One region of the Salipiger abyssi genome, then DNA from elsewhere that is predicted to be linked to it. Evidence: riboswitches for the same ligand, from Rfam matches in the RefSeq annotation. Region 1 holds a riboswitch; each other region holds the start of a gene.
What was found. A riboswitch is a leader RNA that binds a small molecule or an ion and turns the genes downstream of it on or off. The one in region 1 is predicted to bind cobalamin.
Positions count from the first base shown of each region.

Region 2: it holds a riboswitch for cobalamin, as region 1 does, so the genes downstream of both, Ga0080574_RS07430 (DUF1636 family protein) here and bluB (5,6-dimethylbenzimidazole synthase) in region 1, are expected to answer to the same signal.
Region 3: it holds a riboswitch for cobalamin, as region 1 does, so the genes downstream of both, Ga0080574_RS05675 (TonB-dependent receptor plug domain-containing protein) here and bluB (5,6-dimethylbenzimidazole synthase) in region 1, are expected to answer to the same signal.
Region 4: it holds a riboswitch for cobalamin, as region 1 does, so the genes downstream of both, Ga0080574_RS07520 (DUF4198 domain-containing protein) here and bluB (5,6-dimethylbenzimidazole synthase) in region 1, are expected to answer to the same signal.

Region 1 covers NZ_CP015093.1:2,674,535-2,681,646, forward strand. The annotation lists gene Ga0080574_RS16510 (xanthine dehydrogenase family protein molybdopterin-binding subunit) at 1-1,666, shown strand, start outside; gene Ga0080574_RS16515 (asparaginase) at 1,663-2,652, shown strand; gene bluB (5,6-dimethylbenzimidazole synthase) at 2,975-3,667, opposite strand; cobalamin riboswitch at 3,709-3,885, opposite strand; gene Ga0080574_RS16525 (tripartite tricarboxylate transporter permease) at 4,283-5,797, opposite strand; gene Ga0080574_RS16530 (tripartite tricarboxylate transporter TctB family protein) at 5,797-6,375, opposite strand; gene Ga0080574_RS16535 (Bug family tripartite tricarboxylate transporter substrate binding protein) at 6,518-7,112, opposite strand, start outside.
Region 2 covers NZ_CP015093.1:792,562-799,673, reverse strand. The annotation lists gene cobG (precorrin-3B synthase) at 1-106, opposite strand, end outside; gene cobN (cobaltochelatase subunit CobN) at 103-3,408, opposite strand; gene cobW (cobalamin biosynthesis protein CobW) at 3,456-4,511, opposite strand; gene Ga0080574_RS07430 (DUF1636 family protein) at 4,508-4,921, opposite strand; cobalamin riboswitch at 5,017-5,232, opposite strand; tRNA gene Ga0080574_RS07425 (tRNA-Met) at 5,421-5,497, opposite strand; gene Ga0080574_RS07420 (hypothetical protein) at 5,683-6,084, shown strand; gene Ga0080574_RS07415 (DUF8689 domain-containing protein) at 6,120-7,112, opposite strand, start outside.
Region 3 covers NZ_CP015093.1:413,534-420,645, reverse strand. The annotation lists gene Ga0080574_RS05685 (FecCD family ABC transporter permease) at 1-735, opposite strand, end outside; gene Ga0080574_RS05680 (ABC transporter substrate-binding protein) at 732-1,559, opposite strand; gene Ga0080574_RS05675 (TonB-dependent receptor plug domain-containing protein) at 1,546-3,489, opposite strand; cobalamin riboswitch at 3,627-3,818, opposite strand; tRNA gene Ga0080574_RS05670 (tRNA-Phe) at 4,063-4,137, opposite strand; gene mnmH (tRNA 2-selenouridine(34) synthase MnmH) at 4,287-5,345, shown strand; partial or broken gene selD (selenide, water dikinase SelD) at 5,327-7,112, opposite strand, start outside.
Region 4 covers NZ_CP015093.1:807,580-814,691, forward strand. The annotation lists gene cobA (uroporphyrinogen-III C-methyltransferase) at 1-395, shown strand, start outside; gene cobF (precorrin-6A synthase (deacetylating)) at 388-1,119, shown strand; gene Ga0080574_RS07500 (energy-coupling factor ABC transporter ATP-binding protein) at 1,375-2,031, opposite strand; gene cbiQ (cobalt ECF transporter T component CbiQ) at 2,022-2,810, opposite strand; gene Ga0080574_RS07510 (NikL family nickel/cobalt ECF transporter subunit) at 2,814-3,401, opposite strand; gene cbiM (cobalt transporter CbiM) at 3,398-4,015, opposite strand; gene Ga0080574_RS07520 (DUF4198 domain-containing protein) at 4,021-4,806, opposite strand; cobalamin riboswitch at 4,950-5,153, opposite strand; gene Ga0080574_RS07525 (SH3 domain-containing protein) at 5,285-5,587, opposite strand; gene Ga0080574_RS26445 (amino acid adenylation domain-containing protein) at 5,674-7,112, opposite strand, start outside.

The DNA.
Region 1 (7,112 bases):
GATTTCCGAAGATGTCGGCGGCGCCTATGGGCTCAAACAGCAGCTCTATCAGGAGGACGTTCTGGTCTGCCTTGCCGCGATACAAACCGGTCGCCCGGTGCGCTTTGTCGCCGACCGGCTGGAATCGTTCGCCAGCGACAATCATGCGCGCGAACATCGCGTGTCGGCCCGCATCGCGGTGACGAAGGATGGCCGGATCACGGGGTTCGAACTGGACGACCTCTTCCCCATCGGGGCTTATCCACAATACCCGCGCACATCGCTGGGCGAGGGCAATCATGTACTGCGCATGTCGGCGGCGGGCTATGACATTGCCGATTTCCGCTCGCGGCTAAGGCTGCTGTTCCAGAACAAGGCGTTGATCGGACATTACCGCTCGGTCGGGCACCCGGTCGCCTGCGCAATCACCGAGCATATGGTCGATCGCGCGGCAGCGGCGCTGGGGCTTGCCCCCGAAACGATCCGGCTGCGGAACTTTCTTTCCGATGACAGCTACCCGCGCAAGACGCCGACCGGCGTGCATCTGCACTACCTGTCGCAGCATGCCTGCCTCGACCGCCTGCTTGCGGATATGGATATCACTGCGCTGCGGAGCGAGCAGGCGGAGCTGCGAAAGCAGGGCATTTACCGCGGCATCGGCATCGCCAGTTTCGTTGAGCTGACCGGAACCGGCAACGGCTTTTACGGTCCCGGTGGCATCGACGTGAGCGGCCAGGACGGCTGTACGCTCAAGATGGAGCCTTCGGGCCACGTGCGCTGCATGCCAAGCGTCACCGATCAGGGGCAGGGCACCGATACCGGCATCGCGCAGATCGTCGCGTCGGTGCTGGGTGTGGAGGTGGCGGATATCCGCGTGCTGAGCGGCGACAGCGAGATCACGCCGCATGGCGGCGGGGCCTGGGCCTCTCGCGGGATATCCACCGGGGGTGAGGCCGCCTGGCAGGCCGCGCAAACCTTGCGGGAGCAACTGCTCATGGTTGCGGGCCACCTGCATCAGCGCGACCCGGAAACGCTGGACCTGAGCAAAGGCCATGTCGTCGATGCGGCAGGCGCACAGATTTCGACGACAGCCGAGGTCGCCCACATCTGCTACTTCCGCCACGATCTGCTGCCCGATGACATGCCAACCGAACTGATGGTCACCCGACACTCGGTTCCCAGGGTGCAACTGTTTCAGGCCACCAATGGCATCCAGGCCGCTTACGTCGAGGTCGACACCGACACCGGGTTCACCCGGCTGCTGGGGCATTGGGTGGCGCATGATGGCGGTACACTCATCAATCCCAAGCTGGTCGAGGAACAAATCCGCGGCGGTGTGGTGCAGGGGCTGGGCGCAGCCCTGCTGGAAGAGATCCGCTACGATGAGGACGGGCAGCTGCTGACCGCGACAATGGCGGATTACCTGGTGCCGATGGCCTCCGATGTGCCGGATATCCAGGTCTCGCATGTGACCTCTGGCACCGCCGAGGGCGTGCTCGGGGCCAAGGGCGTGGGGGAGGCCGGCGTTGCGGGGGCATCCGGAGCGGTCCTGAATGCGGTGAACGATGCGCTTGGGCCTTTGGGAGCGACGGTTCGACGGCTGCCGATTGCGCCGCGCACCGTGCTTGCTGCGCTCGGGGGCGCGGCGCCATTGACGGCTGCGAAGACGTCGGGGAGTGGCAGGTGAATAAGACCGTTGTTCTGATCGCGACCGGAGGCACCATTGCGTCTACGGAGGACGCCGCGGAGGGGGCCGTTAATGCGAACCTGTCCGGTCACGATTTGCTCGCCCGCCTGCACAGCAGACCGGAGGGCATTTCGGTTCGGGAGGAGGCATTTGGCGCCCTGGGCAGCTATGCGCTCGATCTCGGTATGGCCCATCGCCTGTGCCGACGCATTGCCGCGATACTTGAAAACCCGGAAGTGGTTGGCGTCGTGGTCACCCACGGCACAGACACCATGGAAGAGAGCGCCTATCTCTCCGACATTCTCGTGACGTCCGAAAAGCCGGTCGTTTTCACCGGTGCACAGAGACATGCAGGTGAACCGGACACCGACGGCCCGAGAAACATCGCCGATGCCATTCGCTGTGCGGCAAGCGATGCCCTGCGTGGCATCGGCACCGTTGTGCTGTTCGAAGGCGATATCCATGCGGCCCGCGAGGTGAGCAAGACCCACACGTCGCGCGTCGATGCGTTCCGGTCGGCCGGGCTCGGCAAGCTGGGGGAGGTCGATGGCGGTGAGGTCTATCTCTATCGCCGCCCGACCCAGCGGGTACATGTTGCCACAAAACGGCTGGAAAGCCGCGTCGAGCTGATGCTGCTGGGTCTTGGGAGCTCTCCCGAATATCTTGATTTCTGTCTTCAGAGCGGGGTCAAGGCCGTGGTCCTCGCCGCTTTCGGCCGTGGAAATGCGCCCCGCGGCTTTGCAGATGCGGTGCGCCGGCTGAGCACGCACAATATCCCCGTCATCGTGGCGTCGCGCTGTCCCGAAGGGCGCACGTTGCCGGTATACGGGCGAGATTCGGGCGGCTGTTCCCTCGCCGCTGCGGGCGCATATTTCTCCGGGAGCCTGTCGCCCATCAAGGCACGCCTGCTGATGAGCGCTCTTCTGGGGGCTGGCCTGACGGCAGCCGAGTTGACTGCAAAAATTCGCGGAGCAGGGGCAAGCTAGGTGTCTTATCCTGGATGCGTGTCAGGGCGGCCCCCGTTGGGCTGCGACGCGCGATGTCGTTGCATAGCGGCTGACATGAGATGTGGTTTCGCAAGAGGTTGTTCGCAGCGGCGTCCCGGGGGGAGGCCTTTGAGCGCGAAGTGTCGTCTTGATCGGTCGAATAGCGGACCAGATCGGTGTCGCGTGCATTCGATGACGGGTGTGCAAAGGCCGCAGGCCCCTTCGGTCAGAAGGGGCTGGATGGAGTTTTCTGCCTGGCTCTTGGTCTCGTTTGTGCCGGGGCGCATGTGGCGTGGCGGATCGCGTCAACGCTTGCCTGCGGCTACGTTGCGGGCCAGCCGTTTTCATGAATCACGCTTTCGAGTTCCAGCCTCTTGCGCCAGCCGCGGGCTTCGAGCTCCGGCGTCGTGTAGAGTTCATCGACATATCCGGCACAAAGGTAAGCAACGATTTCAACGTGATCCGGGATGCCCAGCAGGCCGCGAAGATCCTCCGGTCGAAAGATCGAAACCCAGCCGATCCCCACGCCTTCCGCACGGGCGGCCAGCCAGAGGTTCTGGACGGCGCAGACCGTCGAATAGAGATCCATGTCGCTGTTATGGGTCCGGCCCAGTACGACCTTCCCGCCACGGGTCCGGTCGCAGGTCACGCAGATGTTTAGCGGAGAGGTCAGGATGCCTTCGAGCTTCAGCGACCGGTAAAGCGCCTTGCGGTCTCCGTCGAACAGTTCTTCCGCCTCGGCATTGGCGCGGAGAAAGGCGGCATGCACGCAGGCGCGCAGCTCCGGGTCGCGGATCAGCAGGAAATCCCATGGCTGCATGAAGCCGACCGACGGCGCGGCATGCGCGGCCGCGAGAATGCGCCAAAGGGCGTCGGGATCGACCGGATCGGGCCGGAACTCGTTCCGAACGTCGCGGCGGGCATTGATGATATCGTAAAGCGCCTGACGTTCCTGTTCGTCAAACCGGCGGGCGGGCTGCGGAAGCACAGTTCTGGCGGACGGATCGGGGGGCATATCGGGCCTCGCATATTTCAAAGCGCCACGGGCTCCACCCCGAGGCGCAATGACACCAGGCCGGTCTTCTGGCTCCGGATCCTCTCGTCCTGGCGCCTTCCCGGGCGTTGCCCAGTGGCTTCTGCCAAACGATCCCCGATACAGCGGCGGGCCCGCGCCGGATTTGCACCGGCTTCCCGATTCTCCCCCAAGGGGGCACCTGATGATGTCCTTATCTCGCGACTGTGCGCGGCACGCAAACGGACATTCAATCTCGAACGGTATGCAGATAGCTCGGGGCCGGGTGTGGCAGCGCCCGGTGCTCAGCGCGACTGACCACTATCGGTCGGAAAGAGCGGCGATGCCGCACCCTGAAACCATACCGACCGCCGCAGAGCGATCAGTCAGCTTCGAGCCCACTTACGACCTTGGTTCCGCCAAGTGGATGGCCCCGACGCTCAGCCGTGCTCTGACCTGCGTGGCAATCGGTCGTGAACTCTCTTGTGGCAGGCGCATGTCGATAACCACAAAGGCCGGTGCTGACCCTGTTTGTGAAAAACGGCACGGCCGAGCCGTGCCGTAAATCAGCCCTGTTCGGCCACCCTTGGAAGCCGGATTCAGGTGCGCAGCGCGCGCCTAGAGTTGATCCCCGGTCTCTTTCGATACCCGGGATTTCAGCAGTGTGAACAGCGGGGTCTGGGACAGGAGGATCACGATGCAGACCAGCAGCAGCGTCAGCGACAGCGGGCTGGTCAAGATGCCCGCGAAGAAGGCGCCGAGGTCTTCGCGCTCGGAGATGATCGCCCGGCGCCAGTTGTCGTCGAGCAGCCGCGACAGGATCACACCCAGGATCACCGGCCCCAGCGGATAGCCGTAATGCCGCATGAAATAACCGAAGACGCCAAAGCCCAGCATCCAGTAGACATCTGTGACCGAGTTGTTGACCGCATAGGCGCCCACCACCGACAGCAGCATGATGAGCGGGATCAGCACCGCGCGCGGCATCTCGACGATCTTGGTGAAGAGTTTGATGCCGGTCAGGCCGCAGATCAGGATAAAGACATTGGCGGTCAGCAGCGCGCCGACGATGAACCAGAACATCTGCGGTTGATCGACCATGAGCATCGGGCCGGGGTTCAGCCCGTGGATGAAAAGCGCCCCGATCATGATCGCGGTCACCGCGTCGCCGGGGATGCCCAGCGTCATCATCGGCACGAAGGCCCCGCCCACCGCGGCATTGTTCGCCGTCTCGGGCGCCACCAGCCCTTCCATGGCACCGGTGCCGAAGGGGCGTGTCGGCTTTTTCGTCACGCGCTTGGCGTGGTCGTAGGCCATGAGCGCCGCGATGTCGCCGCCGGTGCCGGGTAGGGCGCCGATGATGACGCCGATCGACGAGGTTTGCAGCGACAGCGGCAGATATTTCCGCACGGTGGACCAGGACGGTATGATGCGGTCGATCTTCTGACGCATCGCGTCGGCGCCGACATGGTGGAGTTGCAGCAGCGCTTCGGAGATGCCGAACATGCCGATCATCACCGCGATGAAGGAGATGCCGCCCTCCATGATCTGAAAATCGAAGGTGAAGCGTTCGGCAAAGGTCAGCGGGTCGCGGCCCACCGCGCCGATGGCGATGCCGAGCGCGCCGGCGAAGATGCCCTTGAGCAGGCTGCCGGCGGAAAGCGAGCCCACCAGCAGGATGCCCAGCACCGCGAGCAGCATGTAGTCACGCGGCTGGAAGGTCAGCGCGAACTCGGCGACAAAGGGCGCCGCCAGCGCCAGAACGGCAATCCCCACGAGCCCGCCGAAGAAGGACATGACGGTGGTGACGCCGATGGCCTCGCCGGCCTCGCCGCGCTGTGCCATGGGATAGCCGTCCATGGCCGTGGCGATGGCCGAGGGCGCGCCGGGAATGTTCAGCAAGATCGCCGTGCGCGAGCCGCCATAGACGCCGCCCATGTAGATGCCGACCATCAGCGAGATCGCCGGGTAGACATCCCAGGAAAAGGTGAAAGAGATCAGGATCGACACCGCCATGGTGACCGACAGGCCAGGGATCGCGCCGATATAGACACCGAGGAAGGTGCCCAGCCCCACCAGAAGAAAAAGCTGCGGCTGCGTGAAGACGGTGAGAAGTGCGAGCAGGGTATCCATCATTGCGCCCCCCATTCGGTGCCGATGTTGCGGATGAATTGCAGCAGTTCGGCCTCCGGCACGATGCCGGCGGGCATCAGCACGGTGAAGACGATCCGGAAGACCACCCAGATCAGCAGCAGACTGCCGAGCGAGACCGCCAGGGTGAAGCCCCAGCCGCGGCCCGAGAGATACTTGATCGCCAGGACCAGAAAGAGCGCGGCGGTCGGCAGGAAGCCCAGGGGCACCAGCAGCAGACCGAAACAGACCAGCAGCCCGCCGAAGAGGATCACCTTGAACGGCAGGATGTCGCGCGTCAGGCTCTCCGTCGACACTTTCGGCAGCCGCGCGGTGCGTAGCACGACGAACAGCGCCGAGACCGCCATTGCCGCCGTGGTCGCCATGGGGACGGCCCCCGCCGAGGACAGCGCCTCGAAGCCGGCAATGCCGTAGGCCTCCCACAGCAGGTAGAGGCTCGCCGCGAGCAGGAACAGCGCAAAGGCCAGCTCTCCGGGCCGCCGCTCTGCCTCATAGCCGCCGGGCGTGGCGTCGGATGTGCCGTCATGGTGATCGGCGTCACCGCGGTAGTCGATTTTCATGGGGACCTCCTCTGGCAGAGCCTTCGCTGGGGGCGGCGCTCCGTTCCGCCGCCGGCAGCGCCGGCCGGTGCCGGAACGGCGCCCGCACCGGGGCGCCGTTCGGCCTTCTTATCATATCGTTTCCCGGTTCATGCGCCGCGGCTCAGGGGCGCGGAATGTCGAACTCTTCGGGCGATTTTTTCGAGAAGCCCGCGTCATGCACCAGCCAGGAGGAGGTGGACCGGTAGCTTTCGAGGAAATCCATCGCCTCCTCGCCGGCGATCGACATGATGATGAAGCCGCGATCTTCCATCAGCTTGATGAAGTCGGGATTCTCGGCGCCTTCGGCATAGGCGGCTTGCAGCTCGGCGACGACCTCGTCCGGCGTGCCTTTCTTGACGAACACGCCGAAGAACGGGCCCCAGGGCAGGTAATCGGCGAAACCGGGGATCTCCTCGGTGATCGGCACGACGCCCGGCAGCAGGTCGTTGGGCTGGGTGTCGACCAGGCCGATGACCTTCATGCGACCGGCTTTCACACCTTCGATGGCGGCCCCCAGCACCGCGGGCATCACGTCGATGGCGCCGCCCTGAAGCGCGGTCAGCGCGGGGCCGTCGCCGTCATAGGGCACGCGGGTGAACTCGACATCTTCCTGACTCGTCAGCATGGCCAGCACGATCGACGTCAGCCCGCCGGGGCCGGTGGATCCCACACGTACCTCGCCCGGGTTCGCCTTCACGTATTCGACGAATTCCGTC
Region 2 (7,112 bases), 1.9 Mb from region 1:
CCTCCAGCCGGGCCAGACGCGGGCGCACGCGGATCACCAGCCCGTCGCCCGACATCATCGGGCGCAGCGCCCCCGGACACCATCCCTTGACCTGTGGCTCGCTCATGCGTCGTCCTCCATGAGTTGCATGCGGAGCGAGTTGCTTTGCGTCTGCCAGAGCCCGGCGTCAAGCAGTGCCCGGAAGCGCGCGAGCATCGCGGCGCGCGCCTCGGGGTTGGTCTCTTGCAGAAAGCGATCGGTGTCGCGATCGGCGAGCGTTGCGGCGTAGTAGAGATCGAAGAGATGCGGCGCGACGGCGCCCGAGAGATGGGCGAAGGCCGCCATGTGATCGAGCGTTGCAGCAATCTCGGCGGCGCCGCGAAAGCCGTGGTCGCGCATGCCGGCGATCCAGCCCGGGTGGGCGGCGCGGGCGCGCACCACGCGGGCGATCTCTTCGGGCAGGGCGCGGGCGCGGGGCCGGTCGGGATCGGTGTTGTCGAGGTGATAGAGCTGGGCGTCGCCCCCGGCGACGGCCTGCGCGGCGGCAAAGCCCGCCTCATGCCCGGCGTAATCGGCGGCGAGCAGCAGATCGGTCTCGGGCAGATCCTGGCTATGGACAAAGCCCTCGGCCTGCTTGACGCGCGCATGAATGCCCGGCAGGTCGCGCTGCGCCTGGTCTCCGTCGAGCGCCCAGGCACTGGCGGCGAGCCAGGCCTCGCCCGCCGCGCGGCGGGCCGCGTCGCTGTAATCCTCCAGCGATGCGCCCATGCCGAGCCCGAAACTGCCCGGCGCCGGCCCGTAGACCCGGGCGAGATCGGCGCGCCCGGCATAGGGGTTCCAGTCCGGCGCCTCGTCGCGCGCCGCCAGCGCCCGCACCGCCTGGGCAAAGAGCGCCGAGAGCGTCGGGAAGACGTCGCGGAACAGACCCGAGACCCGCAGCGTCACGTCGATGCGCGGGCGGTCGAGCTCGGCGATGGGCAGCACCTCGATGCCGCTCACCCGCTCCGAGCCTTCGTCCCAGACCGGGCGCACCCCCAGCAGATGCAGCGCCATGGCGAAATCCTCGCCCGCCGTGCGCATGGTGGCCGAGCCCCAGAGATCGACGACCAGCCCGCGCGGGTAATCGCCCTCGTCCTGAAGGTGGCGGCGGATCAGCTCCTCGGCGAGCTTGCCGCCCTGCGCATAGGCCGCCCGTGTGGGCACCGAGCGCGGATCGGTGGTGAAGAGGTTGCGCCCGGTGGGCAGCACGTCGCTGCGCCCGCGATAGGGCGAGCCCGAGGGGCCGGGCGCGATCCGCCTGCCGTCGAGCGCGTCGAGCAGCGATTGCCGTTCGGCGCGGGTCGAGGGGCCGGTCTCGAAACCGGTGCCGGGGCGCGCGTCGCGGCCCCAGACATGCAGCCCCTCGCCGAACTGGCTGTCCTTCACATCGCAGACGAAGCGGTCGATGCGGGTGATCGCCTCATGTGGGCAAGAGGCGCGGTCGAGCCCCAGATCGCGCTCGACCCCAAGCGCCTGCGCCTCGCCGCGAATGTCCTCCTGAAGCCGGTCGCGGCGTTTCGGGTCGAGCCCGTCGGCATTGGAGAACTCGTCGAGCAGCGCTTCGAGCCGCGACAGGCGCTGCGGCGTGCCGCTGCGGCGCAGCGGCGGCGGGATATGGCCCAGCGTGAGCGCGCCGATGCGGCGCTTTGCCTGTGCCGCCTCGCCGGGGTCGTTGACGATGAACGGGTAGAGCACGGGCAGCGCGCCGGTCAGCGCCTCGGGCCAGCATTCGGCAGAGAGCGCGACGGATTTGCCCGGCAGCCATTCCAGCGTGCCATGGGCGCCGATATGGACCAGTGCGTCGGCCTGCCGGTGCAGCCAGAGATAGAAGGCGACATAGGCGTGGCGCGGCGTCCGGGCGAGATCGTGATACTCGTCGTCGCGCGCGCCGGGCAGGCCGCGCTCCGGTTGCAGCGCCACCAGCGCCTTGCCCTGCCGGATCGCGGCGAAGCGGATGCTGCCGTCGGTGATGTCGGGATCGTCCTCGGGCGCGCCCCAGGTTTCGTGCAGGTCGTTTTGCAGCGGCTCGGGCAGGGTGGCGAGTGCGGTCTTGTAGGCGTCGAGATCCCAGCCCGTCTCGCGTGCCAGCAGGCGTTGCGGCAGGTCGTTCTCCGCCGGTGCCACGTCATAGCCCTCGGTCGCGAGATCGCTCAGGATGGCGCGGGCGGAGGCCGGGGCGTCGAGCCCGACCGCGTGACCAAGCGCCCAGTCCTTGCCGGGATAGGTCGACAGGATCAGCGCGACGCGCCGCTCGTGGCGCGGCGTCCGGGCGAGGTGCAGCCAGCCATCGACACGGTTGACCGTCGCCGCCACACGTTCGGGCGCGGGGCGGTGCGCCTGCCGGGAGAATTGCAGATCCGGGTCGCGGGGGGCGGGCTCCTTGAAGGAGATCACGCCGCCGCTCAGCCGCCCATCGACCTCGGGCAGCACCACATGCATGGCGAGATCGGCGGGCGAGAGACCGCGCGCCGCCTCCGACCAGGCCTTGCGGTCGGAGGTCGCCAGCGCCACCTGAAACACCGGCACGCCACCGGCGTCGAGCGGCGAGCTGCCCGTGCTGCCGATGCCGGAAAAGGCGGTGGCGTTGACGATGGCATCGGGAGCGAGCTGCGCCACCTGCCGGCGCAGCCAGCCCGCCGCGTCGGGCGATTTGAGCGAGGGCGCGAAAAGCCCCATCACACCATAGCCGCGCGCCCGGAACGCCGCCGCCAGCGTCTCCAGCGGCGCGAGATCGTCGGCGACGAGATAGGAGCGGTAAAAGACCAGCAGCACGCGCGGCGCGTTGTCGCTTTCGGCGCGCGCGGGCAGGAGCAGCGGGCAGCAGACCCCGTGTTCGGGCAGCCAGGCGCCGACCTCGGGCACATGTTTGGCGCCGCGCACCGGCCCGGCATAGAGCCCCGCCGCCAGCGCGAGCTGCGCCAGTGCCGCCTGCGCCGCCACCACGCCGCCCGCATCGCAGAGCTGGGCGAGGCGCCGCAGGGTCGAGACCGGCACGGTGGACTGCGCATCGAGGCGCGGATCGGGGCGTCCGTCGGCGGGCAGCACCGCCAGCGCGATGCCCCTGCGCTCGGCCAGCGCGCGCACCTGTTGCAGCCCGTAGGCCCAGTAGGGCATGCCGCCGATCAGCCGGATCAGGATGCCCTTGGCGCCCTCCAGCGTCTGCTCGACATAGGTGTCGACCGAGAGCGGATGTTTCAGCGCCGCAAGACTTGCCAGCCGCAGCGTCGGCAGCCGTCCCTCGCGCCCGCCGCCGCGATGCCAGGCGCCGGCAAAGGCGCCGAGATCGCTGTCGGAGAAGGACAGCACCACCAGATCCGCCGGGCTCTGGCCCAGGTCGGTCGGGGTCTCGGTTTCTTCGAGCCCGTGGCTTTCGCGAAAGAGGATGTGCATCGCTGGCTCCGGTCGCGCCGGGGGGGGAGGCCCCCGGCGCCCTCAGGTCATTCCGCCGCTTCGGAGATCGCGCCCAGCACGGCGGAGATCGCCGCCGGGTCGATATCGTCATGCTCTGCGATCACCACAAGCTGGCCCCGGCGCGGCTCGTCTGACCCCCAGGGGCGGTCGTACTGGTGACGCACACGCGCGCCCACCGCCTGCACCAGCAGCCGCATGGGCTTGCCCGCGACCGCAGCATAACCCTTGACGCGCAGGACGTTGCGTTCCCGCGCCAGGGTTTCGATGGCGCCGACCAGCGCCGCCGGATCGGCCAGCTCGGGGATCTCCACCACCACCGAATCGAAATCGTCATGGTCGTGGGGCGCGGCGCCGTCGTGATGGCTGGGCCTGGCGTCCATGTCGTCTTCGGCGGCGGCCTCCAGCCCCAGGATCACCCGCGGATCGACCACGCCCTCGGCCACCTCGACCACCGGGATCGGGCGCGGCGCCTCGGCGGCGATCACCGCCTTGGCCTGCGCCACGCCTTCGGGGCCGGCGAGGTCGGGCTTGGTCAGCAGCACGATATCGGCGCAGGAGATCTGATCCTCGAACACCTCCGAAAGCGGGGTCTCGTGGTCGAGACTGTCATCGGCGGCGCGCTGGGCATCGACCCGTGCCACATCCGGCGCAAAGCGCCCCGCCGCCACCGCCTCGGCATCGGCCAGCGCGATCACCCCGTCCACGGTGATGCGCGAGCGGATATCGGGCCAGTCGAAAGCCTTGAGCAGCGGCTTCGGCAGCGCCAGCCCGCTGGTCTCGATCAGGATGTGATCGGGGCGCGGGTCGAGCGCCATCAGCGCCTCGATGGTGGGGATGAAGTCGTCGGCCACGGTGCAGCAGATGCAGCCATTGGCCAGTTCCATGATGTTCTCCGCCGGGCAGTCGGGGATGGCGCAGCTCTTGAGGATCTCGCCATCGACGCCGACATCGCCGAATTCGTTGACCACCACGGCGAGCCGCTTGCCGCCGGGGTTGCGCATCAGCTCGCGCACGAGCGTGGTCTTGCCCGAGCCGAGAAAGCCGGTGATGACGGTGACGGGGAGTTTTGCGAGATTGCTCATTGGTCGGCCTCCTGAAGCGGATCGGAAAAGACGGCGGGGGGAATGCGGGCGATGCAGTTGCGCTTGAAATGCTCCGGACGCTGGCGCCAGGGGATCAGCCCGTCAGCCGTGGCGTGGTAGCGCTCCAGCCCGTCGAGCAGCGGCTCCAGCGGGCCGCCCTCGTCGAGATTGCCGTAGAGATAGGTCCAGCGCGTGCCGCCGCGCAGGGCGACGCTGCAACCGTGATCGCAGTTCTGCATGCAGTCGACGGCGCGCAGCGTGACGCCCTCGGGCAGCGTTGCGTCGCTCAGCCTGTCATAGAGCCGGCGTCCGGGCCGGCGCGCATCCGCCGGCGCCGCGCCGCCACGGCGGCATTTGATGCAGACCAGCAGCTCGGTCTGCGCGGGCGGCGATAGGGCCGCGTCTGTCATGTTGTTCGGTCCCATGTATCATGGGACGCGGGTCAGATGGCGGGAGGAGTCCGTTCGCGAACAGCGTTCCCGACACCGGAACACCCCGTCCGGTTGCAAGTCGTCTTACGCTGGCAGGTCTCCCGGCTTGCGGATTTCAGAGCGCCTTTCGGCCTCTCCTGCGGTTGCCCATCCTTCCCGGCACGATGCCAGTGGCTTTGGGCGACCTCTCCGGTCACGGTCGCGGGGGCGGCTGTGCTTGACCCGGTTGCCCGGGCTGGCACATTCCCTTTTCACCTGTTCTCACAGGCACCAGCGTGCCGGCAGTTGCGCCCGATTGCGCCGCATTGTCAAGCCGGTGGGGTCTGTGGACACCTGCGGCATGGTTGCGGCATCCGGGTGTCGGCGCGAGCACGGGCATCGGGCAAGCGTGATCGCGTCCGCAAAAGGCGATTTGACCGACTTGGCGCCGGACAGCGCGACTTGCGAAGCTCGCGAACAAAGATTTTCGGGGGGGAAATGGTAGCGGAGGAGGGACTTGAACCCCCGACACGCGGATTATGATTCCGCTGCTCTAACCAACTGAGCTACTCCGCCAAACCGTGGAGCGGTGGGTATGATAGCGGGGGCGAACCGTCAAGCGGAAAAATGCGGGTTTCCGCGCCAAAACGCCGCCAGTCGCCAGAGGTGCTGCTCGTCCCGATACGTGCCGATGATTTTCGTTCGTGACGGCGCCGAAACGGGGTATGATCGGCTTCCGAAACGGAAGGGGAGGAGACAGGATGAAACGCAATATCAGGTCTTTGGCGCTCGGCATGGCGCTGGTTACGGCATGGCCGGCGCTGGCGGCGGCGCAGATGGTCAGCGATGTGCATTTCCCGAAAGGGCAGTACGGCACGCATGTCGGCGGCGAGGTGACGGGGCACGATTACCACGATTACAGGCTGGGCGCCGGGCAGGGGCAGGAGATGTTCGTCGAGCTCGACAGTTCCGGCTCGGCCTATTTCAACATCCTGCCGCCCGGCAGCGACAACGTGGCGATTTATAACAGCTCGATCAACGGCAACGCGACGACGGTCGAATTGCCCGAGAAGGGCACTTACACCATTCGCGTCTATCTCATGGGCAATGACCAGGACGCCGGCAAGACCGTGGCATACGAGCTCGACCTGTCGATCCAGTGAACAGGGGCGCGCGGCGCGGCAGCGCCGGCGCCGCGTTATTTCACGATCGTCTCGTCGCGCACGAACATGTTCGCCCAGGCGCGATCCACCAGCTCGGGCGTCATCTTGTAGGGCAGGCCTTCGAAGTCGCAGACCGAGATCATCTGGTCGATCAGGAACAGCGGCTGGTAGTTGGCGTAGACATTGTCGATCGAGGGATATTTCGTCTTGAGCAGGTGCACCAGCGATGCCTCGTCGAGCTGCATTTTGCGTTTGCGGGCGACCAGCGCGAAGATCTTGAGGAAATCCTCCTGGTTCGGGCCGTCGATCTTGATCTTGAAGAAGATCCTCCGCAGCGCCGCCTTGTCGAAGATCTCGTTGGGGTGGAAGTTGGTCGAGAAGATCACAAGCGTGTCGAAGGGCACCTCGAATTTCTCGCCCGATTGCAGCGCGAGGATATCCTTGTTTTCCTCCAGCGGCACGATCCAGCGGTTCACCAGCTTTTGCGGCGGTTCCGCCTGACGCCCCAGGTCGTCGACGATGAAGATGCCGCCCGTGGCCTTGAGCTGAAGCGGCGCCTGATAGGTCCGTGCGGTGGGGTTATAGACCAGATCCAGCATGTCGAGCGACAGCTCGCCGCCGGTGATCACGGTGGGGCGCTCGCAGAGCACATAGCGCGTGTCGAACCGGTTGTTGCGGCGCAGGCGTGTGGGGTCGTCCTCGGCGGTTTCGGCGGCGGAATGCACGATCGGGTCGTAGACCGAGATCACCTGACCGGAATATTCGATGGCGCGCGGCACGTAGATCTTGTCGCCGATGGCGTCGCGGATGCCATTGGAAATCGAGGATTTGCCATTGCCCGGAGGGCCGTACATCAGGATCGAGCGCCCGGCGCCGACGGCGGGGCCGAGATGCGAGATCAGATGTTCGGGCAGCACCAGATGGCCCATGGCGCCGAGCAGCTGGTCGCGGGTGATCTGGATATTGCGGATCGACTGGCGCTTGACCTGCTCGGCATAGAGATCGAGCGGCACCGGCATCGGGCCGAA
Region 3 (7,112 bases), 2.0 Mb from region 1:
GGCGGTGGCGGCACCGACGGCGGCGGCGGTGCCGAAGAGCAGCCGCAGCCGCAGCGAGGTGAGCGAGATGCCGAGCGCCTGTGCGCCGTCCTCGCCCAGCGTCAGCGCGTCGAGCCCGCGCCCCAGCGTCAGCAGCGCGGCACCGCCGAGGGCGATCAGCGGCGCGGCCAGTGTCAGGTGAGTGAGTGAGCGGTCGGCGACCGAGCCCATCATCCAGAACACGATTTCATAGGTGGCATAGGGGTTTGACGACAGGTTCAGCACCAGCGAGGTCAGTGCACCGGCCAGCGCCGAGACCGCGATGCCCGCGAGGATCAGCACCAGCGAGCCGCCGCGCGGCCCCGCCAGCAGCAGGATCAGCGCCACCGCCGCCAGCGCGAAGAGCAGCGCCATCAGCGGCAACGCCAGCGCAAACGCCGCCGCCAGCCCGGTTTGCAGCGCCAGCACCGCGCCGAGCGCCGCCGAGCCGGAGACGCCGATCAGCCCCGGCTCGGCCAGCGGGTTGCGCAGATAGCCCTGCATCGCGGCGCCCGAAAGCCCCAGCGCGGCGCCCACCAGCGCCGCCAAGGCGCTGCGCGGCAGGCGGATTTCCTGCATCACCATGACATGCAGCGGATCGCCGAGGCCCACGAGCCCGCCCAGCACCGCGCGGGGCGGCAGCGCGGCATATCCCAGCCCCAGCGAGGTGAAGAACAGCGCCAGCACCAGCGCGGCGAGCGGCAGGGCGAGCCTCATTGCGCCGCCTCCCAGTCGTGGCGCAGATCGCGCATCGCCGCCACCGCATCGAGCAGCGCCGGCGTGCCGCAGATCCAGTTCGGGCTGTCCACCACCTGATGCAGCGCGCCGGTAGCCTGAAGCGCGGGGTGTTGCAGCAGCGAGGTCGCCTGCGCCGGGCTGTCATAGGGGCGGCTGACGAGGATCAGGTCGGGCTCGGCCAGCAGCAGCCCTTCGAGCGGCAGACGCCCGCGTGTCGCCATGCCTTTTTCATCGGCGAGATTGGCCATGCCGGCGGCGTTGAGGATATCGCCGGTCAGGGTCTGGGCGCCGGCGGTCTCGTTGAAGGGCATGTAATAGGCCACGCGGGGTTTGCGCGTTGGCGTTTCGCGCAGCGCCGCGAGCCGGGCGTCGAAACCGGCCAGAACCTCGGCGGCGCGGGCCTCGCGGCCCAGCAGCGCGCCCATGCGCAGGATGTTCTGCCGCGCGTCCTCGAGCGAGCGGGCGGGGGAGAAGCGTTCGACCCTGTAGCCCAGCTTTTCCAGCATCTGCGTGGCGGCGCGGGCGGTGTAGCTGCCGGCGATCACCAGATCGGGATGCAGCAGCACCACCTCTTCGGCGCTGGCGGTATTGGCGGGCAGCGCCTGCGCCTCTTCGGCCATGGCCGAACTGCGCGGATCCTGGGCAAGCCGCGAGACCGAGACGAGCTGCCCCGGCGCGCCGATCAGCAGCGCAAGCTGATCGGTGCAGACATTGAGCGAGACGACGCGGCCCGGAGCCGCGCCGGCAGCGACCGCCGCCAGACACAGGGCGGCAGCCAGCGCTATGCGCCTAGAAGCTCGCACGGACCCCGAAATACCAGGCACGGTCGGACTGTCCGTAGCCCGGCGCGGTCTGGTAATCCTCGTCGAAGAGGTTCTCGACCCGCAGATAGGCCTGGGCGGTGTCGGTGACGTCATAGGTGAAGGAGGAATTCACCAGCCCGTAATCGTCGAGCCCTTCGCGGTCGGCCTCGTAAAGGCCGTTTACCGAGATGCGGGCGCGGTCGGTGATATCCGCGCTCAGCCCCAGCGCAAAGACATGCTCGGGCACCGAGGCCTGCCAGCCGGAGCTGTCCAGCGACACCGACGAAAAGCTGTCGGTCCAGGTATAGCTGCCGTCGAGCGTCAGGCCCGGGCGCAGCTCATAGGCCCCGGCCAGTTCGATGCCGCGGCGGGTGCTGGTTCCGTCCGCCTGCACATAGGCGTAGCTCGTATAGGAGTAGTCGATGATGTCTTCGGCTTCGATCCAGAACGCGGTGGCGCTCAGCCAGGCGGTATCGCCAAAGCGCTTCTCGACGCCGAGGTCGAAGCTGACCGAGGTCTCCGGGTCGAGCCCGGCATTGCCGGAATAGGCATCGTAGAGCTCGTAGTTGGAGGGTGCGCGATAGCCGGTCGCGAGGTTGGCGCGCAGGCTCAGGTCGGGCCGGGCGCGCCAGACGCCGGAGAGCCGCCCGGTGGTGTGGCCGCCGAATTCCGAGTGATCGTCGTGGCGCAGCGCAAAGCTCAGGTCGATATTCTCGCTCGGCGTGAAGGTGAACTCGGAAAACAGCGAGGTCACCGTGGTCTCCTGATCCTGCGAGCTGCCATAGGGGCCGAAACTCGATGCGCCGGCGATCTTGTCCTCATAGGTCTCGATGCTGCGCTCGGCTCCGACCACCGCGCGGGTGGTGGCACCAAGATCGAAGCCCGCCTGATAGCGGTAGGTCTGGCGCGTGCCCTCGTATTCGAAGCGGAACGGGTAGGGCGTGCCCGTATAGGGCGGCGTGTCGGGCGCAGAGCTGTCGAGCGAGGTGCCGTGCAGGGCGCGGTCGCTCCGGAACCAGGTGGCCGAGATCTCGTGATCGACGCCGCCGGTGGCAAAGGCGAGGGCGGCGCGCAGGCCGGTCTTTTCGCTGTCGACAACATCGTCGGGCGAGCCGTCGAAGACCCGGCCGCTGCTGTTTTCGTCGTAATCGTATTTCGCTTCTTCGTAGAAGCCCGAAAGGCTCAGCTCGGCGGCACCGCCGCCCAGATCGTAATGGCCCGAAAAGCTCAGGCGCCGCGCCTCGTAGCCGTCCTCTTCGTCGTTCTTGTCGTTGGGGTTGGCGGTGCCGTAATTCAGCCCGTCCTCATCCGCCGCGGAAAACCCGTCGGTCGAGACATAGGACAGCGTCACGGCGGTCTCGTGCCCCTCACCGCGATTGTAGAGTGTCGCGGCGCTGCGCAGCGTGTCGTGGCTGCCGTATTCGGCGAAGACATCGGCGCTGAGCCCGTCGCGGCTTGCGCGTTTGGTGGTGATATTGACCACGCCGCCGATCGCCTCGGAACCGAACAGCGCCGATTGCGAGCCGCGCAGGATCTCGATCTGGCTGATATCGCCGGCGGTGAGCCCGCCGAAATCATAGGCCACCTGGGTGGCCGCCGGATCCGACACGTCGATGCCGTCGATGCGCACGGCGATGTTCTGCTGCGACACGCCGCGGATGGTGATCCCGGCATTGGTGCCGAGCGGCCCGTTCGAGCGGATCGAGACGCCGGGCTGGCGGGCGAGGATGTCGATGACCCGGGTGTCGCCGTCGCGCTCCAGATCTTCCTCGGTCAGCACATCCACGCTGACGCCGGTCTGGAGCGGGGTGGTGGCCTCGTAGCCCACATAGATGGTGATCGGCGGCAGTTCATAGGCTGCATTGTCCTGCGCGTGCAGCGGGAGGCTGCCGAGCGCCAGCGCAGAGACGGATCCGAGGATCTTCTTCATGGACGGCGGTCCTTTCCTTGTCGGCCCCTGGGCGGGGCTATGCGGTGATGCTCGCTGGAAAGGCTGGCCCCTCGCGCGAACGGTGCGTCATGTCACCACGAACGGAAGGACCGTTCCCAAGGCGCGCCCCGCGCATGGGGAGGGTGATCACCCTGGCAGGTCTCCTGACTTGCGGGTCACAGCGCCGGTCGGGCCTTCCCGGGCCTGCTCGCCCAGTGGCATGATACCGATGACGCTCGCCGCTCACAGTTGCGGGGGCAGTCGCGGATTTGCACCGCGTTCCCTATTCTCCGGACATCTGGCCCGGAACCAAGGCGCATATCGCATACTTTGCCGGGCGCTATCGCGCAAGGGCCGTGTTGGGCCGCAACACACATCGCGAGCGCGGACAACAGGGCGGAGCCGCTCAAGCTCGACGCCGATGTTTTCTGCGGGCGCCGATGTAGACGGGGGGCCTAGTTCGTGGCGATCAACGCAACGATGACTGATCGAACGCATCGGTAACGACGAGCGGGCGCCGTGTTCCAAGGGGCTCGGGTAGCCGCAAAACACATCGATACAGGGTTTTATTAATGGTGCCCGGGGGCGGAATCGAACCACCGACACGAGGATTTTCAATCCACTGCTCTACCCCTGAGCTACCCGGGCACGGGAGAAGGGCAGCGCCCTTCGGGTGCAGGGGGGATAGCCGAGCGCCGCGCCGGTGTCCAGAGGGTTTTCGACGAAAAAACCGTATCATGCCGAGCTTTGCGCGATCCGGCTTTTCTCCGTCCCGGGGGCAGGGTAGATCTGACCCTATGGCGCGCTCCTTTCTCTCCCTTTCCGCTCTGCTCGACCACGGGTTCGACACCGTGATCGACGTGCGCAGCCCGGCGGAATTCGCCGAGGATCACGTGCCCGGCGCCATCAACCTGCCGGTGCTCGACAATGAGGAACGCGCCCGCGTCGGTACGATCTACAAGCAGGAGAGCCCGTTTCTCGCCCGCAAGCTCGGTGCCGCGCTGGTGTTCCGCAATGCCGCCGCCCATATCGAGGGGCCGCTGGCGCATCACGAGGGCGGCTGGCGACCGCTGGTCTATTGCTGGCGCGGCGGGCAGCGCTCGGGCTCCTTCGCATGGATGCTGCAACAGATCGGCTGGCGTGCCGAGGCGGTGGAGGGCGGCTATCGCACATACAGACGGCTGGTGACGGGGGCGCTTTACGACAGCCCGCTGCCGTATCGGCTGATCCAGCTCGGCGGCTATACCGGCACCGCCAAGACCGCGCTGTTGCCGCGTCTGGCGGCGCGCGGGGTGCAGGTGGTCGATCTGGAGGGGCTGGCGCGGCATCGCGGCTCGTTGCTGGGCGAGATGCCGGGCGGGCAGCCGAGCCAGAAGGGCTTCGAGACCGGGCTGGCGCAGGCGCTGAGCGCGCTCGATCCGGCGCGCCCGGTGCTGGTGGAGGCGGAGAGCAGCAAGATCGGGCAGATCCTGCTGCCGCCCTCGCTCTGGGAGGCGATGAAACAGGCGCCCTGGATCGAGGTCACGGCACCTCTGGACGCGCGGGCGGCGTATCTCGATGCCGCCTATGACGACATCCTCTCGGACGGGGCGCGACTGAAGCAGATGCTCGACCCGCTGCGCTTTCATCGCGGCCATGCGCTGGTGGATCGCTGGGGCGCGCTGATCGACGCGGGCGAGCGGCGGGCGCTGTGTCGCTCGCTGGCCGAGGATCACTACGACCCGGCCTATGAGAAATCCAGGACGGTCTTCGCGCCGCGCGTGCTGGACCGGTTCGGGACGCCGGCGCTGGACGAGGCGGCGCTCGATACGCTGGCCGACCGCATCGCCGAGAGGCTTCAGACGATCGAGATGTGACCGGGCCAGTCGCCGGAGATCCTGCCGATCACCGCCGCCCCGAAGCCGAGCGCGCGCAGCTCGGCCACGCGTGCGGCGCCGTCCGGGATCGCCGCGAGCAGCCCCCGGCGGTCTGCGGATCGAAGAGCAGATCGGCGCGGGGGCTCTCGGCGCTCAGCCCGGGGACGGCGGCGCGGTTCTTTGGATAGAGGGTTGAGCGGATGCCCTTTTCGGCCAGCTCTTCGGCGCCGGGCAGCAGCGGGATCGCGTCGAGGACGAGCTCGGCGCTCCTGCCCGAGGCCAGGCAGATCCCGTGCAGATGCCCGGCGAGGCCGAATCCGGTGACATCGGTCATCGCATGCGCGCCGCTCAGCAGCGCCGCCGCGTCGCCCTGCGGTCGGGTCATGCTGGTCAGCGCCTCTGCCACCCAGTCGCCGCTGGCCTCTCCGGCCATCTCGGCGGCCATGATCACGCCGGAACCCAGCGGTTTGGTCAGCACCAGATCGTCGCCCTCCTGCGCGCCCGCGAGGGTGATCGGCGCCGCCTCGCAAAGCCCGGTGATGGTGAAGCCGATGGTCAGCTCGTCGCCCATGGAGGAATGCCCGCCGACGATCTCGGCGCCGGCGCCGCGGAAGATTGCAGAGCTTGCGGTGAGGATTTCGGTCAGCGTCCGTTCGGCCAGCGCTTCGGACATGCGGGGCAGGGTGAGGCTGACGGTGGCGGCCTGCGGCGCGGCGCCCATCGCCCAGATATCGCCAAGCGCATGCACGGCGGCGATGCGGGCCATGACCACGGGGTCTTCGGTGAAGGCGCGCAGATGGTCGGTGGTCAAGACTTGACGGGTGCCGCCGGTATGCAGCAGCGCGGCATCGTCGCCGGGCAGGGCGGTGACATCGCTGCGGTGCGGGGGAGGCAGGTGCGACAGCGCCGCCGAGAGCGCATCGCGCCCGACCTTGGCGCCGCAGCCGCCGCACATGGGTTTGTCGCCGAGCGCGTCGGCGCTACCGGCGGCGCGGGGCACCGGCAGGGGCGGCTGCGGCATCTGCGGCAGGGCCTGGAATTTCGCCATGAACCTGCGGTCGATACGATCCTTCCAGCGCCACATGAGCGGCCCGGAGAGCGCCAGACCGAAGCGGTCGCCGAGGGCGGATTTCTCGCCCAGCGAGATTAGCTTGAGATAATCCTTTTGCGGGCGATAGCGGCGGGGGGAGTCCTCGCCCGAAAGCCGTTTGCGGAGGTTGTCGAAGAGGATCGGCGCCTCGCGCACCGCATAGACCCCGGCCTTGGGGCGCGGGCTCCGCGTGAGATGGGCGCAATCGCCGGCGGCGAAGACATTCGGGTCGGCGCTTTGCAGCGTGGGAGAGACGGCGATGAAGCCCTCATGTAGCGCCAGCCCGGTCTCGCGCAGCCAGCCATAGGGGCGGGCGCCGGCGGCGCCGGTGACGAAATCCGCAGCGATCCGGTGCCCGTTGTCCAGCGTGAGGTCGGTGGCGGTGACCTCGGCGATATTGGCGCGCTCGTGCAGGGTGACGCCCTGTGCGGCAAGCGCGTGGCGCAGCCTGGCCGCCGCCTGTGGGCGCAGGGCGGAGAGGGCGGTGTTCCGGTCGATGAGATGCACCTCGGCGGCGCGGCCGCGCGTTCTCAGGGAAAACGCCATGGCGGCGGCGAGCTCGGCGCCCGCCACGCCGCCGCCGATCACCGCGACCGAGGCCGGGCCGCTGCGCGCGCGATAGGCCGCCCAGGCGCTGGCGAAGGCACCGAGCGGTTTGGCGGGGATGGCGTGGTCGG
Region 4 (7,112 bases), 1.9 Mb from region 1:
TGCCCGGTGTGCCCTCCGCCGTGGCCGCCGCCGCCTGCGCCGGCATACCGCTGACCCGGCGGCTAACCGCGCGACGGGTGCAGTTCGTCACCGGCCACGATGCCGGCGGCGCGCTGCCCGAGGATCTCGATCTGGCCGCGCTTGCGGATCCCGGCACCTTCACCGTGGTCTTCATGGGCAAGCGGACCTTTCCCGCGCTTGTCGAAAAGCTGGTGGCACACGGCCTGCCGGGCGACACGCCGGCGCTGCTGGCCGAGGCGGTCTCGACCCCCGAGCAGCGGCTGCACCGCAGCACGGTGGCATCCCTGGCCGATGAGCTCGCCGCCGGGCGCAGCGAGCGGCCGGCGCTCATCCTCTACGGGCCACTGGCCGAGCTGGGGGTGGGGTTTGACTGAGCTCTGGCTGATCGGCATCGGCACCGGCAACCCCGCCCATGTGACGCTGGAGGGCCAGCGCGCGCTGCGCGAGGCGGCGGTCGTGCTCATTCCCCGCAAAGGGGCGGGCAAGGAGGATCTGGCGCATCTGCGCGAGGGTATTCTGGCAGAGGCCGGCGCCACGGCGAGGGTGATCCATTTCGACATGCCGGTGCGGGACGAAAGCCTTCCCTATGGCGACCGCGTGGCGCGCTGGCATGACGAGATCGCGCGGCGCTGGCAGGCCGCGCTGGCAGGCGCCCCCGAGGGGCCGGTGGCGCTGCTGGTCTGGGGCGATCCCGGGCTCTACGACAGCACGCTGCGCATCGCCGAGCGGCTGGCGCCGCGCCCGAAGCTGCGCGTGATACCGGGGATCACCGCCTTGCAGGCGCTGACGGCGGCGCATGCGATCCCCTTCAACACGGTAAACGGCGCGGTGACGGTCACCACGGGCCGCCGCCTGCGCGATGAAGGCTGGCCCGAGGGCGCCGAGACGGTGGTCGTGATGCTGGACGGCGCCTGTTCGTTTCAGGCGCTCGACCCTGACGGGCTGCATATCTGGTGGGGCGCCTATCTCGGCATGGCGGAGCAGCTTCTGGAGAGCGGTCCGCTGGCGCAGGTCGCGGAGCGGATCGTGGCGCGCCGCGCCGAGGCACGGGCGCGGCATGGCTGGATCATGGACACCTATCTGCTGCGGCGGGGCTAAAGGAGCGATGCCTCAAGCGCAACAGAAGCCGGGCCCGGCGGCGGCCCGTGGGATGCCGCACAGAGCATAGAATCCCTTGATTTATCCCGACCAGATCCGAAGGACCTCTCAGCGATGCGCAAACGTCACCCAAGCGGCAGCCCGCACGGACGGGCCGCCGCTGGGCCCGGCGGCCTTCGGCCTTGATTCCGGGCCAAAGGCTCGGGGATTGAGCCAGCCATGTGCGGATCGACCGCATCACCCTGATCGACCACCTCACCCAGCCACCGGCACCAGCCGCCCGTCGCGCAGATCCAGCGCCCCGGGCGCGAGCTTTGCGCGGAAGGCCGGGTCGTGGCTGACCAGCAGGATCGCCTGCGGCAGCCCGCGCAGGATCTCCAGCAGCCGCGCCTCGTTGGTCTGGTCGAGCGCATTGGTCGGCTCGTCGAGCAGCAGCACCTCGGGCTCCATCGCCAGCACCGTGGCCAGCGTCACCAGCCGCTTCTCCCCGCCCGAAAGCTTGTGCGTGATCCGGTCGCGCAGATGCATGAGGTCCAGCTCGCCCAGCACCCGGTCGACGATCTCCAGCGCCTCGGCCCGCGACTTGCCGAGGTTCAGCGGACCGAACGCCACGTCCTCGGCGACGGTGGGGCAGAAGAGCTGGTCATCGGCATCCTGAAACACCAGCCCGACGCGGCGGCGCACCTCGTGGAAATCCGCCTCCTGCACGCGCGGCGTGCCAAACACCGTGACCAGCCCGCGATCCGGACGCTGAAGCCCGAGGATCATCCGCAGGAGCGTCGATTTCCCCGCCCCGTTGGGGCCGGTGAGCGACAGGCGCTGCCCGGCTTCCAGCCGCAGCGAGGCGCCGCTCAGCACCGGGTCACGGCCGGGATAGGCGAAATGCAGATCGTCGAGCGCAATCAGGGCCATGTCAGATCCACCGCGAAAAGGCCGAGGCAGACGCCCAGAAGCGCCGCCCCGAAGAGATGGTCCCGGCGGCTCAGCGCGAACTCCTGCAACAGCAGGATGCGCCCGGAAAAGCCCCGGCATTTCATCGCACCGAGGATGCGCTCGGAGCGTTCGATGGCCCGCACCAGCATCATGCCCACGAGATAGCCAAAGCTGCGATAGCTGTGCCAGTTGGTGCCGGGCCGGAAACCGCGCACCTTCATCGCGGCGCGCAGCCGCAGGTATTCCTCGCGCAGCACCTCGATATAGCGGATGGTGAACATCAACAGATGCACCAGCGTCTCCGGGCAGCGCATCCGATAGAGCGCATGACCCAGCGTCACCGGCTCCATCGTGCCGACCAGCGTCATCACCGCGAGGATCACCGCATTGGCGGTCAGCGCGATCTCCACCGCCTGGATCAGCCCCTGCCAGCTCGCGGTGAGGCCCCAAAGCGTGAAGAACGGATCGCCCGGCACGGTGAAGGGCAAAAGCGCCAGCATGAAGAAGATAAAGCCGTCCATCATCGCCATGCGGCGCAGGGTCGGCCCCACCGGCAGGCGCGAGACGCGCAGGAAGACCAGCGAGACGCACAGCGCGGCGATGAGCGCCGGCAGGCCCGACAGCGCCACCACGGTCACGCCGAAGAGGCAGGCGGCGGCGATGCGCGCGCGCGGATCCAGCCTGCCGACCGGGCCGGGGTCGAAACGCACCCCGGTCCCGGCGAGGGTTTTTTCACGCTGTGTCAGCGCGTGCCCCACGGCCTAGCCCGCCAGCTTGCGGCGCGCCGCGATGTAGAACCCCAGACCGAAGAGCCCGGCGATATAGCCGAGCCCGCCAAGGATGGTCTGGAAATCGTTATGCTCGCGATAGGCGGCGATCTCGCGCCGCAGCGGGCGGACCTCGGCGCGCACCGCCTCGGCGATCACCTGACGCTCCTCGCCGGTGAGCGCGGCGACGGTCACGCCGCCACCGGTCGCGGCGGGCGCCGGCGCGGCGGCGGTTTCCTCGGCCTCGAGCGCGGTCTCCCCCAGGATCGCGGCAACCTCGGCGGCGGGCATGGTGACCTCGGCCACATGCCCCGCCCCCAGATCGGCGCGGAACGTATGCGCCACCGGTTGCTCCGGCACGAAGGTAAAGAACCCGTCCGCGTCGGTCACCGCCTCGCCCAGCGACGCGCCCTCCGGCCCGAAGACCGAGACGGTCGTATCCGCTGCCATATCGCCGTTGGAAAAGCCGATCTCGCCCTCGATGGCGCTGCCCGAGGGAAACACCCCGGCGATGACCTTATGCGCCAGCGCCGGCACCGGTGCGGCAAGGCAGAGGGTCAGCAAAAGCACGATCCGTTTCATGCCCGCGCCCCTTTCAGCGAGGTGAAGAGCTCCGGCTTGACCTTGCGCGCCAGCAGCACGGCAAAGCCCGTCAGCAGCCCCTCGATGGCCATGACCGGAATATGCGCGAAGAAGACGAGTTTCGCGGCGGGCAGGAATTCGTCGCCCGAAAGCGCCAGCGCGAGCCCGACCATCACCGTCGTCGCGGCGATGGCGAAGGCGCCGCCGATCCCCGCCCAGACCGCACCGGCGAGCGGCGTGCCGGAGGCGGCAAGGCGGCCAAAGAGCATCCAGGCCAGCACGGCGGGTAGCGCGATGTTGAGCGTATTGACCCCCAGCACCGTCAGCCCGCCGAAGCCGAAGAACACCGCCTGCAACAGCAGCCCGACGAAGAGCGCCGGAAAGGCGGCCCAGCCGAGGACGATCCCGGCCAGACCGTTGAGGATGAGATGCACCGAGGACGGGCCGATCGGCACATGCACCAGCGAGGCGACGAAGAAGCTCGCCGAGAGCACGCCCGCCGCCGGAATACGCTCCAGCGGCAGCGCGCGCAGGCCCAGCGCGATGCCCCCGGCGGCGGCAACGGCCCCGCCGATCACCACCGGGTTCGAAAGGGCGCCGTCCACGATATGCATGGCGCTTACTCCAGATCCCAGGCGCGGATCCAGATCACCGCGTCCTGGCTGAGCTCCTTGCCCTCATGCTCGGTCGCCGGGCCCGAGCCGAGCGCGGCAAAGCCCCAGTAGCCGGCTTCCGGAATGCCGAAGGTGAAATAGCCGTTGGCGTCCGACACCGCGACCACCGCGCCGCCCGGCGGCGGCGAGACCGCCGGATCGGTGGAGGCGGCGCTGTCCATGTCGGGCTCGGCGGCCATGTATTCGATCTCGATCTCGACGCCCGCAACCGGTTCGCCCTCTGCCAGAACCTGGCCGGTGAAGGTCGAGCCGGCGAGCACGTTATAGGGTTTGTTCAGCGGCAGGATCTCGGTCGGCAGGCCGGCGGGCTGCATCCAGTCGGTGGGCAGTTCACTGCGGTTGAGGAAGGCCTTGGTGATCTGCTGGATATAGATATCCTCGGATTCCTCGTAATAGGGCACCGGCACCGTCACCAGCACGTAATCGCCCGAGCGCTTGACCGGCACCGAGCCGAGAAAGGCCGCGCCCTCGTTCTCGCCACCCGTAAAGCGCACCGGCTCCAGCGTCTCCTTGAGGTCGGTGCGTTCGCCGTTATGGATCATGAAGAACTCTTCCGGCATCTCCAGATCCATCACATGGCCATTGTCGAACGGGTGCCAGAAGATCAGCTTGACCGGCACGTCGCCGGGGCGCTCGATCATCGTGTCGGTGGTGTATTCCAGAAGGAAATGGGCATTGGCCATCGCCGGCAGGGCAATGGCGGCCGCCGCCGCGAGCAGGGTCTTTTTCATAAGGGTCGTCGTCCTTGTCCATCTGCGCCACACCCGGCGCAATCCTGTGCTGGACAACGGGAGCCATCGGACCAATGCGCGACGGGGCAATGTCCGGCGCACAAGGCCAGACGCGCACCCCGGCGTCCGGTGGAAGCGCCCCTTCCAAGGGCGCCTGTCCGGCAGGTCTCCTGGCTCGCGGGTCTATGCTCTGGCTGGCCTTCCCGGATCGCTCCAGTGGCGTGATCAGCCTCGCTCGCCGCTTACAGTTGCGGGGGCAGCTACAGATTTGGACGCGAAACGCGCCGCACTGTATTCCCTCTTTCCTCCGGGGGGCAAACCCCGGAACCGGACATGCCACATGCATGCCAGAAAAGCGCGGGCCGGGTCAATCGCCATATGCGGCGCCCCTGCCCTGCCGCGGAATCGCCAGAGGCTCTGCCGGTTTGCGCGGCAGAGCCGGCGGGAAAGCCCCCGCCCACGGGCGAGCGATGAAAGATCAGAGCTCGCGCAGATAGGCCCAGGAGACCCAGCCCTTCAGGCTCCGCGCGCGGTCGAGCGAGACCTCGCACCAGCGGGTGCCGCCGGTCTGGGTGCATTCATGGACGCGCAGCACCGTGCCGTTCGGCAGGCCGACATAGACGTCGAAGCCGGTGCCGGGGCCGCCGCGCAGCTTCAGCATGTCGCCCTCCGCCACCCCATAGACCTCGTACCGGTCGCGCCAGCCCGCCGCCGCGGGGCCCGCGCAGAATACCGCTGCCAGCACGCCGGTTGCCAGCGCCTTGAAGACGAGTGCGCGCATGTTCTCTCCTGCTTCTTGTGCTTTCTGCCTCGCCCGCAAGTCTACCGCGTCCGGGCGCCAAAAGGAACGCCCGGATGCAGCGTCGTTCAGGTCGTGAAAGCGGAGGCACGCTCGTCCCGCGCCATGGCGCGCATGAGCCCCTCGGCCAGCGCCGGGCGCAGCCGGGCCGAGAGCAGCTCGCCATGCAGGCAGGGCAGAGACAGGGTTTCGAGCCGCGCGGCAAAGGGGTGCCAGAGCTCCGGGCGCAGCGCCGTGCCGGCGTGATCGCGCGCCGCGCGCACATGCAGGAGCGTACCGCCGAAACGCGCCTCGCGATGGCCGCGCACCAGCCGGTTGGTCTGCTGCACCGAGCGGATGACCCCGTCGAGCGCGCGCTCTGGCAGTTGCGCCAGCGGCTCGCCCCGCGCCCGCAGGAAGCCGAGGATCGCGGCGCGGTCGGTAAGCTCGGGATGCGCCTCAGGGTCGTGCCCGGCGATGGCGAGCAGCGCCCGTAGCGCCGCGTCGGGGCCGGGCTCCGGCTCGTTGCGCCAGCATTCGGACGGGTAGGAATCGAGCAGCGCCACCATGCCGCAGACCCGCCCCTGCCGCTCCAGATGACAGGCGGCGGCCTGCGCGATGAGCCCGCCCAGCGACCAGCCCGCCAGATGCAGCGGTCCCTCGGGCGCCAGCTCGGCGATGCGCGCGGCATAGGCCCGCGCCAGCGCGTCGAGCGTGGCCGGATCGGGCGCTGCGGCATCGAGCAGCGGCGATTGCAGCGCGATCAGCGGGCGGTCCTCCAGCGCGGCGGCCAGGCCGCGATAGCACCAGCCGATGCCGCCCGCCGGATGGATGGCAAAGAGCGGCGGGCGGCTGCCCCGCGACAGGCGCAGCACCGGGCCGAGCCCGTCATCGCCGGGGGCATCTTCGGCAATGCGCCGCGCCAGATCCGCCAGCACCGGCGTTTCGAAGATCGCCGCCAGCCCCGGCGCGCGCCCGGTCTCCTCCTCGATCCGCAGGGTCAGGCGCACGGCACGCAGCGAGTCGCCGCCCGCGAGAAAGAAATCGGTCTCCGGCCCGATGGCCGTGGCCGCGCCCAGCAGCTCGGCATAGAGCCGCGCCAGCAGCGCCTCGGTGCCCGGCGCAAGCGGGCGCCCGGCGGCCTGCGCGCGCGGCTCGGGCAGCGCGCCGCGATCCAGCTTGCCGTTGGGGGTGAGCGGCAGCGCCTCCAGCGGCACGATGGCGGCGGGGATCATCGCGGCGGGCAGCCGCGCCGCCAGCGCCGCACCGAGCGCCTCGGTTCCGTCACGCGGCACCACCCAGGCGATCAGCCGTGCGCCGTCAGCGCCCTCGCGCGCCATCACCACCGCCTGGCGCAGCAGCCCGGTATCCAGCAGCGCCGCCTCGACCTCGCCGGTCTCGATGCGAACGCCACGGATCTTCACCTGCCCGTCGGCGCGGCCCTCGAAGGTGATCGTGCCATCCGCCGCCGCGCGCACGATATCGCCGGTGTCGTACATCCGCCCGCCCGGCACGAAGGGATCGGGCA